One region of the Arthrobacter sp. CAN_A1 genome, then DNA from elsewhere that is predicted to be linked to it. Evidence: riboswitches for the same ligand, from Rfam matches in the RefSeq annotation. Region 1 holds a riboswitch; each other region holds the start of a gene.
The links. A riboswitch is a leader RNA that binds a small molecule or an ion and turns the genes downstream of it on or off. The one in region 1 is predicted to bind S-adenosylmethionine.
Positions count from the first base shown of each region.

Region 2: another riboswitch for S-adenosylmethionine. It lies ahead of metX (homoserine O-acetyltransferase MetX); the one in region 1 lies ahead of IWX62_RS13335 (MFS transporter).
Region 3: another riboswitch for S-adenosylmethionine. It lies ahead of IWX62_RS12565 (aminotransferase class V-fold PLP-dependent enzyme); the one in region 1 lies ahead of IWX62_RS13335 (MFS transporter).
Region 4: another riboswitch for S-adenosylmethionine. It lies ahead of sfnG (dimethylsulfone monooxygenase SfnG); the one in region 1 lies ahead of IWX62_RS13335 (MFS transporter).

Region 1 is NZ_JADOUR010000013.1:2,352-5,553, reverse strand. It holds gene IWX62_RS13345 (NADPH:quinone reductase) at 49-1,068, shown strand; gene IWX62_RS13340 (hypothetical protein) at 1,120-1,389, shown strand; SAM riboswitch class IV at 1,453-1,567, shown strand; gene IWX62_RS13335 (MFS transporter) at 1,607-2,944, shown strand; gene IWX62_RS13330 (LLM class flavin-dependent oxidoreductase) at 2,952-3,202, shown strand, end outside.
Region 2 is NZ_JADOUR010000006.1:166,239-169,440, forward strand. It holds gene metX (homoserine O-acetyltransferase MetX) at 151-1,254, opposite strand; SAM riboswitch class IV at 1,330-1,464, opposite strand; gene IWX62_RS09295 (hypothetical protein) at 1,584-1,805, shown strand; gene IWX62_RS09300 (VOC family protein) at 1,810-2,451, shown strand; gene IWX62_RS09305 (CPBP family intramembrane glutamic endopeptidase) at 2,480-3,202, opposite strand, start outside.
Region 3 is NZ_JADOUR010000011.1:58,679-61,880, reverse strand. It holds gene IWX62_RS12565 (aminotransferase class V-fold PLP-dependent enzyme) at 1-1,206, opposite strand, end outside; SAM riboswitch class IV at 1,242-1,355, opposite strand; gene hisN (histidinol-phosphatase) at 1,410-2,219, opposite strand; gene IWX62_RS12555 (cold-shock protein) at 2,385-2,588, opposite strand; gene rsgA (ribosome small subunit-dependent GTPase A) at 2,691-3,202, opposite strand, start outside.
Region 4 is NZ_JADOUR010000001.1:142,164-145,365, reverse strand. It holds gene IWX62_RS00685 (O-acetylhomoserine aminocarboxypropyltransferase/cysteine synthase family protein) at 1-687, opposite strand, end outside; gene sfnG (dimethylsulfone monooxygenase SfnG) at 687-1,844, opposite strand; SAM riboswitch class I at 1,850-1,954, opposite strand; gene acs (acetate--CoA ligase) at 2,032-3,202, opposite strand, start outside.

The DNA of each region.
Region 1 (3,202 bases):
CCCCGACATCACGGGAATAGTGAGTGGGGCCAGCCCGTTCCATCAGCCATGAAAGCAATCGTTTACTCCCACACCGGCCCCTCAACCGTTCTCTCCCTCGCAGACCGCGACGTCGCTGCTCCCGGCCCCGGAGAAGTTCGGGTGCGCATCGTCGCCTCGGGCGTAAATCCCACCGATTGGAAGGCGCGCTCCGCCGGCGACCTGGCCTTCGCGGAGGTGGTCCCGAACCAGGACGGCGCCGGGATCGTGGATGCACTGGGTGAGGGCGTAACGGACGCAGAGGTCGGCGACCGGGTGTGGCTGTACCTTGCGGCCCACGGGCGCCCGACCGGGACAGCCCAGGAGTTTGCCGTTCTTCCGGCTGACCGGGTCGTAAAGCTACCGGAGGGCATTGATTTCGACGTCGCCGCCAGCCTCGGTGTTCCAGCGATGACGGCGCACCGGGCGCTGACCGTTCACGAGCACGGTCCATCCCGGCTCGCACCGGAGGCCCTTACGGGCCGCGTGGTTCTTGTGCAGGGTGGGGCGGGTGCCGTGGGTCATGCAGCGATCCAGCTGGCTGTCTGGGCGGGTGCGACAGTGATCGCGACGGTCAGCAGCGACTCGAAGGCAGAGTTGGCATCCGCCGCTGGAGCCCATTATGTGGTCCGGTACCCCGATGACTCACTGGCCGACCGCATCCTCGAGATTGCACCCGATGGCGTCGATCAGGTGGTGGAGGTGGCACCGGCCCAGAACGCGGGGCTCGACGTCGAGGTACTCGCCAATCACGGGAGCATCGCCTATTACGCGAACAACAATGGGGACGATTTCACCGCCCCGATTATTGCGAGCTTCGCGAAGAACGTCCGCTGGCAGGGTCTGCTTCTGTACACGGTGGGACCCGTTGCCCTGCGCGCCGCTGCCGAGGACATTACCGCTGCGCTGCGGGCTGGCGTCCTGCCGGTGGGGGAGTCGTCGGGGCTCCCGCTGACCTGGTTCCCGCTCGAGGAAACAGCCGCCGCCCACGACGCCGTCGAGAGCGGCGTCACCGGCAAGGTCCTGATCCGCGTAGCCGATATAAGGTAACGACACAGCCTGCGTTGCGCAGCTGACTGAGAATGTTCCGAGGAGTGGGAAATGGCGTTCGTGCATCAGAATTTCGTTCGCCGTCTCCTACGCCGTCTGGGGCGCGGGCTGGTGCTTGGCGTCTCGGCGGGACTCTTTGTGGGGATCGTTGCTGCGGTCGTGACCTCAGGGGGAACCGACAACGCCCTCCGCAGCGATGTGGGGTGGGGCGCCGGGTTGTTGGCGTTCGCCATCGCCTTTCTGTTCACCATTTGTCTCCCCTCACACGACGCGGTCGACGGACCGCCGCAGTACGGTCAGCTGCGCGGTCCGCGGCCGTAGGCCCAGTCATGTGGCGTCATGAGCTTTAGCAGAAGCTGCGTCAGACCATAGTCTCGAAAGCAGAATCAAGAGTCCCGACGCAAAACCCTGGTTTGTCGGGCGGCAACCCTCCCGCTGTAGCGGGGTGCCCCAGGTGATGATTCGGCCCGATGCGGAACCGCACGGGCAAGTATGGCGTCTCTGAACCGGTTGCGCCTGATGTGCAAGGGGTTGTTCCATGTCCGTCGTCGAATCCGTTGCGGTACCCACACCCGCAATCCGCATCCGTGACAAGAAGCGTGTCCTTAGTTCGGCCTTTGTCGGCACCACCATCGAGTGGTACGACTTCTATTTGTATGGCACGGCCGCGGCGCTGATTTTCAACACCCAGTTCTTCCCCCAGTCCTCGGCATTCGCCGGTGTCCTGGCCTCATTTGCCACCTTCGCCGTGGGCTTCTTTGCGCGGCCGGTGGGCGGGATCCTGGCAGGTCACCTCGGTGACCGCATCGGCCGCAAAGCCCTGCTGGTGGCGTCACTCGTCACCATGGGTGTTGCCTCAACGGGCATTGGTCTTCTACCGAACTACGACAGTATTGGGAGTTTCGCCGTCGTCGGGCTGGTGGCGCTCCGCCTCTTGCAGGGGCTATCGGCCGGCGCCGAATGGGGAGGTTCGGCCCTGCTCTCGGTCGAACACGCTCCACGACACCTCCGCGGGTTCTTCGGAAGCTTCACCCAGGTGGGTTCAGCCGCCGGCATGCTGCTGGCCACCAGCGCCTTCGCCATCACCCAGTTGGCCATGACTGCCGAGCAGTTTCAATCCTTCGGGTGGCGGATCCCGTTCCTGGCCAGCGCAGTCCTGGTGGTCATTGGTTTGGTCATCCGGCTTGGTGTTGAGGATGCGCCCCAGTTTCAGCAGCTCAAGGCCGAAAACAACACCGCGAAGGCGCCCATTGCTGAGGTGTTGAAGTATCACCGTCGTAGCCTGCTCGTGGCGATCGGTCTCCGTCTGGCTCAACCGGCGTTGTTCGTCGTGCTCACCGTATACCTTCTCGGGTACATCAGTTCCCGCCGGGACGATACGACGTCGGGACTGACCGCGGTCCTCGTCGGTTCTGCGGTGGGCCTGATCTCGGGTCCGTTCTGGGGGTGGCTTTCCGACCGCTACGGCAGGCGGCCCATCGCCATCGCGGGTGCGATTGGTATCGGCATCTTTGTGTGGCCATTGTTCTGGTTCCTCGACCATGGCCCGCTGGTCCTGCTGCCGCTGGTGATGATTCTGGGAATGAATGTCCTGCACGATTCGATTTACGGCCCGCAGGCGGCGTGGTTTGCTGAGCAGTTCCCGTTGCACCTGCGCTACAGCGGAGTGTCGTTCGGCTATCAGGTGGGCACGGTCCTCTCCGGGGGTCTCACGCCGTTCATCGCGGCGGCTCTCCTCAATGTTGGCGGCGGTCAGCCCTGGCTGATCTGCGGCTACCTGACCCTGCTGGCGGCGCTGTCCACTCTCGCCGCCGTTGCGGCGAAGGACCCCGCTCGTGCGTACGCCAAAGACCACTCCACTCCCGATACTTTCTAGGAGACCAATGAAGAAGTCCATCCTGCTCAACGCCTTTGAAATGCTTGTCCCAGTTCACCAGTCGCCCGGTCTGTGGAGGCACCCTGAGGATCAGAGCCGTCGATACAGCGAGCTCACCTACTGGACCTCCCTGGCCACCACGCTGGAAGAGGGAGGCTTCCACGGCATCTTCTTCGCTGACATTCTGGGACAGTACGACGTCTACGCGGGGAACGCTGATGAAGCTGTGCGCGGCGGAGTGCAATACCCGATGCTGGA
Region 2 (3,202 bases), on a different contig from region 1:
GCGCTGTCGCCGCCCGCCGGATGACCCAGCAGGGGCTGTGAAATCCTCCTGCCGCCACACCGGGTGCCGTGGTCAGGTGGCCGGGCGCCGTGCAGTCCCAGGAATTCGCCTATGCACCCTGCGGGTGGTGGACCATCCACGCGACGATGGTCAGGGCACGGAGTAGAAGGCGTCCCGCAGCCGTTCGTCGAGTTGCTGGATCTCGGTGAGGAACGCGTCGTGACCGATAGGTGAGGCGATCATGTGCACGGGCACATCACCCGGCAGCGCCGCCGCCAGGACGTGGGATTGGCTGGGGTAATACAACCGGTCAGTATCCACTGCCGCGATGAAGAACTCGGCGCTTGCCTGCCCGAGGGCGTCCTGCAGGGTGCCGCGGTCGCGGCTTGCGTCGTGCCCCATGAGGGCTTCGGTCAGCAGGAGGTAGCTGTTGGCGTCGAAACGCTCCACCAGTTTGTCGGCCTGGTGGTCCAGGTAGCTTTCCACCTGGTAGCGGCCGCGGGACGAGGGATCCGATGAGCCGAAGGGCGCCTCAATGCCCTGCGCGGCCCTACCGAAGCGGTGCTCGAGTTCGGGTTCGGACCGGTAGGTGATGTGGGCGATCCGCCGCGCCAGGCCCAGACCATCGACCGGCCCGGGGCCCGGATAGTAGTCTCCACCAGCGAAGCCCGGGTCCAACCTGATGGACCTGAGCTGCGCCTGGGCAAAGGCAATCTGCTCGGCCGAACTGGCTGCTGTGCAGGCGATTACCGCGCACCGGTTGACCCGCTCCGGGTAGAGGAGGGCCCACTCCAGTGCCCTCGCCCCGCCGAGAGATCCGCCGACCACCGAATGCCACTGCCCGATGCCCAGGGCATCGGCGAGCAGTGCCTCGGCCCGGACCGAGTCCCTGACTGTGACGTACGGGAACCGCGAGCCCCAGGGGACCCCGTCAGGATCATCCGTGGCCGGTCCGGTGGATCCGTAGCACCCGCCGAGCATGTTGATCGACACCGCGAAGTACCTGGTGGTGTCGATGGTTTTGCCGGGGCCGACCAACTGGTCCCACCAGCCGTCTTCGTCCGAGTCCCCGCGGGCGACGTGGGAACTGCCGGTCAGTGCATGCTGGATCAGGACCGCGTTGGAGCGGTCTTCATTGAGGGTGCCCCAGGTTTCATAGGCGAGGGCGAGCTGGGGAAGATAGCCACCCGTTTCGCAGGTGAAGGGACCGAGACTTCGGGTGCGGAGGACGCCATCAGGGCCGTCGTCCGGGATGGGCTGGACGTCACCGAGTGCCCCGGGTCCCTGCTGTGTCGTATGAAGAGTTGCCACTGGTATCGCCCACCTTGGAATCCGCGCTTGCGCCTGACACTCTGCCTGCCGCCTGGTCGTCACCCGGGGCACCCCGCCGCGAAGGAGGGTTGCCGTCCAGCAAGCCGGGGCTCGGTGGAGCGGGTGTTCCGCTCCGTGCTGGCACTCGTGACCTGTTCCTAGATAACCCGAAAAGAACCCCCTGGCGCAAATATGTGAACATCTGTGGCCCGGCAGGTCGGCTGTAGCTGTCAATCCCGGAGGTCATCTCGGGGTCGTTCGTACTGGAACTGTTGACGGCCATCGTTGTTGCCCTGCTGCTGGTCATGCCGGGCAGCAAGCTGGTGGTTCTTGAGCTGGTGGCGTTGGTCTTCGGCAACGCCGTGTACCTGGGTGGGTTCTTCCAGGTGACGGCGCTGATCATCGTTCTGATGCTCGCCCGCGGGGGAATACGCCGCCTATTTTTAGGTAAGGGTATCCTAAGTCGAGTCACAGATCACAAAGTGCCACACTAAGGCCATGCGCTTGGACCATGTCTCATATGCCTGTGAACCCGACGGCCTCGTAGCAACTGCTGGGAGGATTTCCGACGCCCTGGGTGTCGACCCCGTGAAGGGTGGTGTGCACCCACGCTTCGGCACCCGGAACATGATCTTCCCGATGCTTAATGGCCAGTACCTGGAAGTGGTTGAAGCGCTGAACCACCCCGCCTCGGACAAAGCCCCGTTCGGTCAGGCAGTGCGTGCCCGGTCCGAGGCCGGCGGCGGCTGGATGGGCTGGTGTGTGGCAGTGGATGATCTGGCCCCCTTCGAGGAGCGGCTGGGCCGGAGCGCCGTGCCGGGTAACCGCAAGTTCCCGGACGGACAGGAACTGACTTGGCAGCAGATCGGGATCAAAGGGCTCATCGCCGACCCTCAGGTCCCCTACATGCTGCGGTGGGATGACGGTACCGAGGCGCTTCATCCGTCGCAGGCCAAACCGGCGTCAGCCCGCCTTGACTCGCTGACGATCGCCGGCTCCCCCGATCGCATCGCTGAGTGGCTGGGCACCCCCGCCACCGAACCCCTTGATGGTGTCGCGGTGCACTGGGTGGCGCCGAACGGCACCCCCGGCATCATGTCGGTGACCTTCCAGACGGCAACCGGCCTGGTGGAAATCTAGCCAGCCGCCGCAGCGGGCGGGTGCGCGGCTACGTACCGATCCCGATCGCCGACCCGAAGAGGGCGAAACCCACGAATCCTGCAATGTCCAGGAGTGCGTGGGCGATGACCAGGGGCATGACCCGTCGGGTCCTGGTGTAGGCGTACCCAAAGATCAGACCCATGATGAAGTTGCCAATAAACGGCCCAAAACCCTGGTACAGGTGGTAGCTCCCACGCAGGAGCGCGCTCGTGACGATAATGACCGGCGTCGACCAGCCGAGCTGTCGCAGCCGGTGGAACAAATAGCCCACCACTATGACCTCCTCGACCACCGCATGGCGCAACGCCGAGAGGATCAGGACCGGTACTGTCCACCAGTAGGCGTCGAGCGCCGCCGGTTCGATGGCCGTAGTGATCCCGAGCGCACGTCCCGCCGCATAGATGCCCAACGTGCCGGCGCCGATTACCGCGGCGAGACCGAATCCCAACCCGAAGTCGACTTTTGGTTTGGTGAAGGTGAACCCCAGGGTACGGAACGCCGACTTGCCGGGCTCGGTCAGCAGGAACAGGACGAGGAAGACCGGGATCAGGGCGAAGAAGATGCCCAGCAGCTGGTAGGTCAGGTCGAAATACTGGCGGTCGTCGAGGACAGGGTTCAGCCGGGTGGTCTGCGCCGCGAGCGGTGCCTGGCTGAGTTTGTCCAGCAGGTTCACTACCGCGTAGACGGCTGACTGTCCGAGCGACAACCCCAGCACGATGGCGATCTCGGC
Region 3 (3,202 bases), on a different contig from region 1:
GCGGTCCACATCGGCGAGCCGTGACCCGAGTCCGACACTGGCCCGCAATGATCCTGAGGGAAGTCCGAGCCGGGTGAGCAGCGGGTGGGCGCAGAACCTGCCATCTCGCAGCCCCACCCCGTGCTCAGCCGAAAGATAGGCGGCAACCAGCCCGGCGTCGTACCCGGCAACCGAGAAGTTGACGACCCCGATCGGCTCGGCACTGTCAGGGAAGAGCCGGTGAACCGTGACCCCGGGCAGTTCGGTGAGGCCGGTGACCAGAGCCGACCGGAGAGTGTGTTCGTGGGATTGCCAGGCGCGATGATCAAGGGAGGCTAGCACCCCCGCGGCGTGGGCCAGCGCTCCCGCACCCACCACATTGGGTGATCCACCCTCGTGCCGGGCCGGTCCGGTGGCCCAGGACACCGAATCAACCCTGACCTGGCGGACCGCTCCGCCGCCGGCGAGGTAGGGTGTGCCGGCGTCCAGCCAGTCGGAACGGCCCACCAGTACGCCCGCGCCGAACGGCGCGTAGAGCTTGTGACCCGAGAACGCCACATAGTCGATACCGTAACGGTTGATGTCGATCCGACGGTGCGGGGCCAGTTGGGCTGCGTCGACGACGATCCGTGCGCCGTGGGCATGGGCCAGTCGCGCCAGCTCCCTGACAGGGAGCACCTCGCCGGTGACATTGGATGCGCCGGAGACGGCGAGCAGGGTCACCCCGCCGGTTGCCAGCTCAGCGCGGACCCGGTCCAGGGTATCGGCGAGCGTTGTGCCGGCGGTGAGGCTGCGATGCGGTAGTTGCTGCCAGGGGAGCAGATTGGCGTGGTGCTCAATGTCGAGGTACAGCACGTCACCCGTGGCGGGGACGCACCCGGCGAGGAGGTTCAACGAATCGGTGGTGTTTCGGGTGAAGATCACTGTGTCGTCGCCACGCCCGCCCACGAACCGCCGGATCGCTGTCCTCGCATTCTCATACAGCGACGTGGACACCTGGGAGGTATAGCCGGCACCCCGGTGGACGCTGGCGTAGTAGGGCAGGACCATGGCAACGAAATCCTGCACCTCGGCGAGGGCAGGGGTAGACGCCGCGTAGTCAAGGTTGATGTACCTGACCTCACCACCCCCGAGGACCGGTACTAGCAGGCCGCTCCCGACGACGTCGGCCAAGGGGGCGTCCGTCCGGGCTGGATGCTGAGCCACTGTGCTGGGTGCAAGAGTCATGAGGGATCTCCAAGGGTGTGGACCCCACGCCAGGGTGTCCGCGCTTGCCGCACCCGCTCAGGTACGGCCTGGTCGTCACCCGGGGCACCCCGCCGCGACGGGAGGGTTGCCGGCCAGCAAACCGGGGTTTAGCGCTGGCACTCGTGACCAATAGGGAGAGCCTAGGGCACGGGGAGTGCCCTGGTCAGCTTTGTTACGGAATCTTAAAGCAGGTCATCCACATCGGGGTTGAGGATCTGCAGCACATCGTTATGCAGTGTGCTGTTCGTCGCCAGCGCGTTGCCGCCGAACGGGCCGTCAGTGCCCTCGAGGGACGTGAAACGGCCGCCCGCCTCGGTGATGATCGGTACTAGCGCCGCCATGTCATACAGGTTCAACTCGGGTTCACAGGCAATATCGACGGCGCCCTCAGCGACCAGGCAATAGGACCAGAAGTCCCCATACGCGCGACTGCGCCAGACGGAGTCGGTCAGGGTCAGGAATTCCGGCAGGTTTCCGCGTTCCTTCCAGCCCGACAGGCTCGAATAGGACAGCGACGCATCCTCCAACCGCGACACGTTCGACACCTTGAGCCGGGTCGCTGCCGCCAGCGACTTACCCATGTAGGCGCCGGTCCCGGTGGCCGCCCACCAGCGTTTACCCAGCGCAGGTGCGCTGACCAGACCGACAACCGGCTGCCCCTCATCAACGAGGGCAATCAGGGTGGCCCAGACCGGGACGCCCCGCACAAAACTCTTGGTGCCGTCGATGGGGTCGATGATCCAGCGCCGCGAACCGGCGCCGCTGCTGCCGAACTCTTCGCCGAGCACTGCGTCGCGGGGGCGGGCCCGGGAGAGCTGGCCCCGAATCGACTCCTCCGCTGCTTTGTCGGCGTCGGTGACGGGGGTGAGATCAGGCTTGGTTTCCACCACCAGATCGAGGGCCTTGAATCGCGACATGGTCTGGTCGTCTACAGAATCGGCCATCACGTGGGCAAGGCGCAGATCATCGTTGTAACTTTGGCGGTGGTTCATACCTTCAACCTATCGCCTAACGTCGCCATAGTGCGGGACGCTCTCCAGGTCGTGGCACCACTGCTGCTGTACCAGGGTCTTAAACGCCACAGGACACCGGCGGCGGCGGGCCGCTGCGGTGTCCTGTGGGGAGCCGTCCAGTGGGACGGCTACGTAGCTGGGTGATTAGATAACGGTGATATTCTCGGCCTGCGGTCCCTTGGGGCCCTGCGTGGTCTCGAAGTTGACCTTCTGGTTCTCTTCGAGGGCGCGGAATCCGCTGGAGTTGATTGCTGAGAAGTGGGCGAAAACATCCGCGCCGCCGTCGTCAGGAGCAATGAATCCAAAGCCCTTTTCAGCGTTGAACCATTTGACTGTACCTGTTGCCATTTTTTTCATATTCCTTGTGTGTGAGAATCCCCCCGTGCTTCGGGGTTCTCGTTGAGGTGAAAACTAGTGCTCAACACCACAACTCCTTTAAGCCTATCAGGTCTACTGTTCGCCGAGCTCTTTAGCTTCTTGAGTATTTCCCTTGGGCTCGGGGACGCTGGAACCGAGCAGCCGCCGCAGCGATGCCAGCCGCACGGGCCCCGAAACGCCGGCACGGCCTTCGCTGACCCAGGGATCCAGGCCGCACTTCACGGCGAGCCGGTCGTGACGGCAGCCCCTGGCACAATCCGCTGTCCCTGGCTCAAGGTCAGGGAAGGCCTGAAGGATGCGATCCGGGTCCACATGGGCCAGACCGAACGAGCGGATACCCGGGGTGTCGATAATCCAGGTGCCCGGCAGGGAATCCCCGGCTTTCAAGGCAATCGCCGACGACGACGTGTGCCGCCCGCGCCCAGTCACGGCATTGACCCCGCCGGTGGCCCGGTTGGATCCGGTCAGTGCGTTGACCATGGTGGACTTGCCCACACCCGAGTGTCCCAGCAGCACGCTGACCTTCCCGTCGAGGTGCGACCGCAACTGACTGACCGCGTCTCCGAGGAGCCGGGCGGACAGTC
Region 4 (3,202 bases), on a different contig from region 1:
GTCGAAGGTACCGGCCTCGACGACGACGCCGCCCAGGGTGGTCCCGTGCCCGCCGATGAACTTGGTGGCTGAGTGGATCACGATGTCAGCGCCGTGCTCGATTGGACGGATCAGGTAGGGGGTGCTCAGGGTGGAGTCGATGATCAGCGGCACCCCGGCGTCGTGGGCGATCTTCGCCAGCCCCTGGATGTCGGCGATCTCGCCGGACGGGTTGGCGATCACCTCGGCGTAGACGGCTTTTGTGTTGTCCTGGATGGCCGCGGCATAGTCGGCGGGGTCGGTGCCGGGCACAAATGTGGTGTCAATGCCGAACCGGCGCAGGGTCACATCGAGCTGGGTGACGGTGCCGCCGTACAGCTGGGAGGCCGCGACGATGTGATCGCCCGCCTGGCAGAGGGCAGCGAAGGTGATGAATTCGGCGCTCATGCCCGACGCCGTCGCGACCGCCCCGATGCCACCCTCCAGGGAGGCGATCCGCTCCTCGAACGCGGCGACCGTGGGGTTGCCGATCCGCGAGTAGATGTTGCCGTACTTTTGGAGCGCAAACAGGTTGGCGGCGTCGGCCGTGTCCTTGAACACGAACGACGTCGTCTGGTAGATGGGTACTGCCCGGGCCCCGTGGGCCGAGTCGGGAGTGCCTCCAGCGTGGAGGGCTCGCGTGCGGAAACCGAAGCTGCGGTCAGCCATCAGACACCTGCCTTAATATTCTCGGGTGTTACGTCGTCGACAATGAAATCTAGGCCCTCTTTGCGGGCGAGGTCCGCTTCAAGCTCGCGGACGATGGGGAGGATGTCCTTGCCGAAGGCTTCGACTTCCTCCTGGAAGTGCAGGTAGCAGGTCAGCATGAGGTTCACGCCGATCTTCTTGTACTCGACGATGCGCTCGGCGATCTGCTCGGGCGTCCCGATGAGCTGCGTTCTGAACCCGTCGTTGTACTGGATCAGGTCCTCGAAGGACGAGTCGGCCCACATACCCTTGCCGTCCCTGGTGGACGCGCCAGCCTCCTGGACCGCGTCCCGGAACCCTTCGACGGCTGGCTTATGCGCCTTGGCCACGATCTCCCGGAGGGTTTCACGGGCTTCCTTCTCGGTGTCCCGGGCAATCACGAAGCCGTTGAGCCCAAACCTCGGATGCCGCCCGGCGTCCGCCGCTGACGCCTGCACGCCCGCGACGTTCTCCTTGAACCCCTCGAGGTCCTTTCCGTTGGAGAAGTACCAGTCGGCCACCCGACCCGCGGTCGCCTGCGCCGCCGTCGAGTTCCCACCGAAGAAGATCTCCGGATGCGGCCGCCCGGGCACGTCAACGGGCGGCGGGTTGAGGGTGAAATCGGTGATGTTGTAGTACTTCCCGGCCTGGGAGTAGTTCTGCTCGGTCCACAGGCCGCGGAGGATCCTGATGAATTCCTCGGTGCGGACGTACCGTTCGTCGTGCTCCAGCCACGGCAGACCGAACCCGGTGAACTCACTCTTCAGCCAGCCCGAGACGATGTTCACCGCCGCCCGCCCACCGGAAATGTGGTCGGCGGTGATGATGAACTTCGCCAGGACACCCGGCTGCCACATGCCGGGATGGACTGCCGCAATCACCTTCAGCCTTTCCGTGGCCCCGAGCAGCGCCAGCGAGAACGCGGTGGCCTCGTGCTGCTTGTCGGCGCCGTACGACGCCGCGTACCGGGTCTGCGACAGGGCGTACTCGAAGCCGGCCCTTTCGGCGATACGCGCGAGTTTCTTGTTGTAGTCGAAGTCCCAACTGGTGCGCTGCTCAATGGTCGAAACGACCAGCCCGCCGCTCACGTTGGGAACCCAATAGGCGAATTTGAGGGGTTGGGAAAGGTCAATAGCCATGAAAACCTCCATCGTGCCTGGCATTAGCACCCTCATGTCACTGCCGGGGCAGTGGCCAGGGTTGCTGCGGTGTCAATGAGCCAGATCTCTCGTACCGCTCGGGATGGTCACCACCAGTGTGGCAGTCCCATCGTGGTAGGCCAAGAATGTTGCTCCCGGTTGCAGGTGCGGGCCTGGCTGCCCGGGGTCACGGCGACGCCCGCGCGGCCAGGACCGCGGCGATACCGGGCACGCACGCCTCGTTCTGCAGCGAGGTAGTGTCACCGAGTGTGGTGTTCTCGTACAGCTGGGTCAGCAACCGGCGCATGATCTTCCCCGACCGGGTTTTCGGGACGTCAGCGACGACGACGACGGCGGCAGGCTTGGCGATCGGCCCGATCACCGTTCCGACGTGATCCCGCAGGATCCTGGCCACCTCCTCCGGTGTGGGCACCCCGCCAGCCGATGAGGAGAGCACGACGAACGCGGCAATGGCATGACCGGTCAGCGGGTCGGCGACCGGGCACACCCCCGCCTCGATCACCCACGGGTGGGCCACCAGCGCCGATTCAATCTCAATGGTCGAGAGCCGGTGACCCGACACGTTGAGCACGTCATCGATGCGGCCGAGGATCCAGGTGTCGCCGTCGTCGTCATACCGGGCGCCGTCACCGGCCAGGAACCAGCCCTGGACTGCGAACTTCCGCCAATAGGAATCCAGGTAACGCTGTGGGTTGCCCCAGACGGTCCTCGCCATGGCGGGGCCGGTCTGGTCCACCACGATCAGGCCCTGCTCGCCCGGCGGGACCGGATGGCCGGCGTCGTCGACAATCCGGGTGCTCACGCCGGGCAGGGCGCGGGAGGCGCAGCCGGGCTTGAAGGACCCATCGGTGGGGCGGGGGGAGAGGATGGTGGCGCCGGTTTCGGATTGCCACCAGGTGTCCACCACCGGCGCGGTGCCGGCTCCAAGGTGTTTCCTGAACCAGCGCCAGGCCTCGGGGTTGGTCGCCTCACCGACCGTGCCGAGGATCCGGATGCTGGAGAGGTCGTAACCGGCTGGCACGCCGTCCGGGAACCAGCCCATCAGCGACCGGATCAGGGTGGGCGCGGTGTAATAACTGGTCACGCCGTAGCGCTCGATGATCTCGAAGTGCCGCCCCGGATGGGGGGTGTTGGGGGTGCCCTCGAAGATCACCTGGGTGGCGCCGTTGGAGAGCGGCCCGTAGATCTCGTAGGTGTGGGCAGTGACCCAGGCCAGGTCGGCAGTGCACCAGTGCACGTCGGCGTCCCGCTGGTCCGGGTCGGGGTGGCTAAACAGGTAGTCGAAGCTCCACGACGCCTGGGTGAGATACCCGCCGGAGGTGTGCACCAGGCCCTTG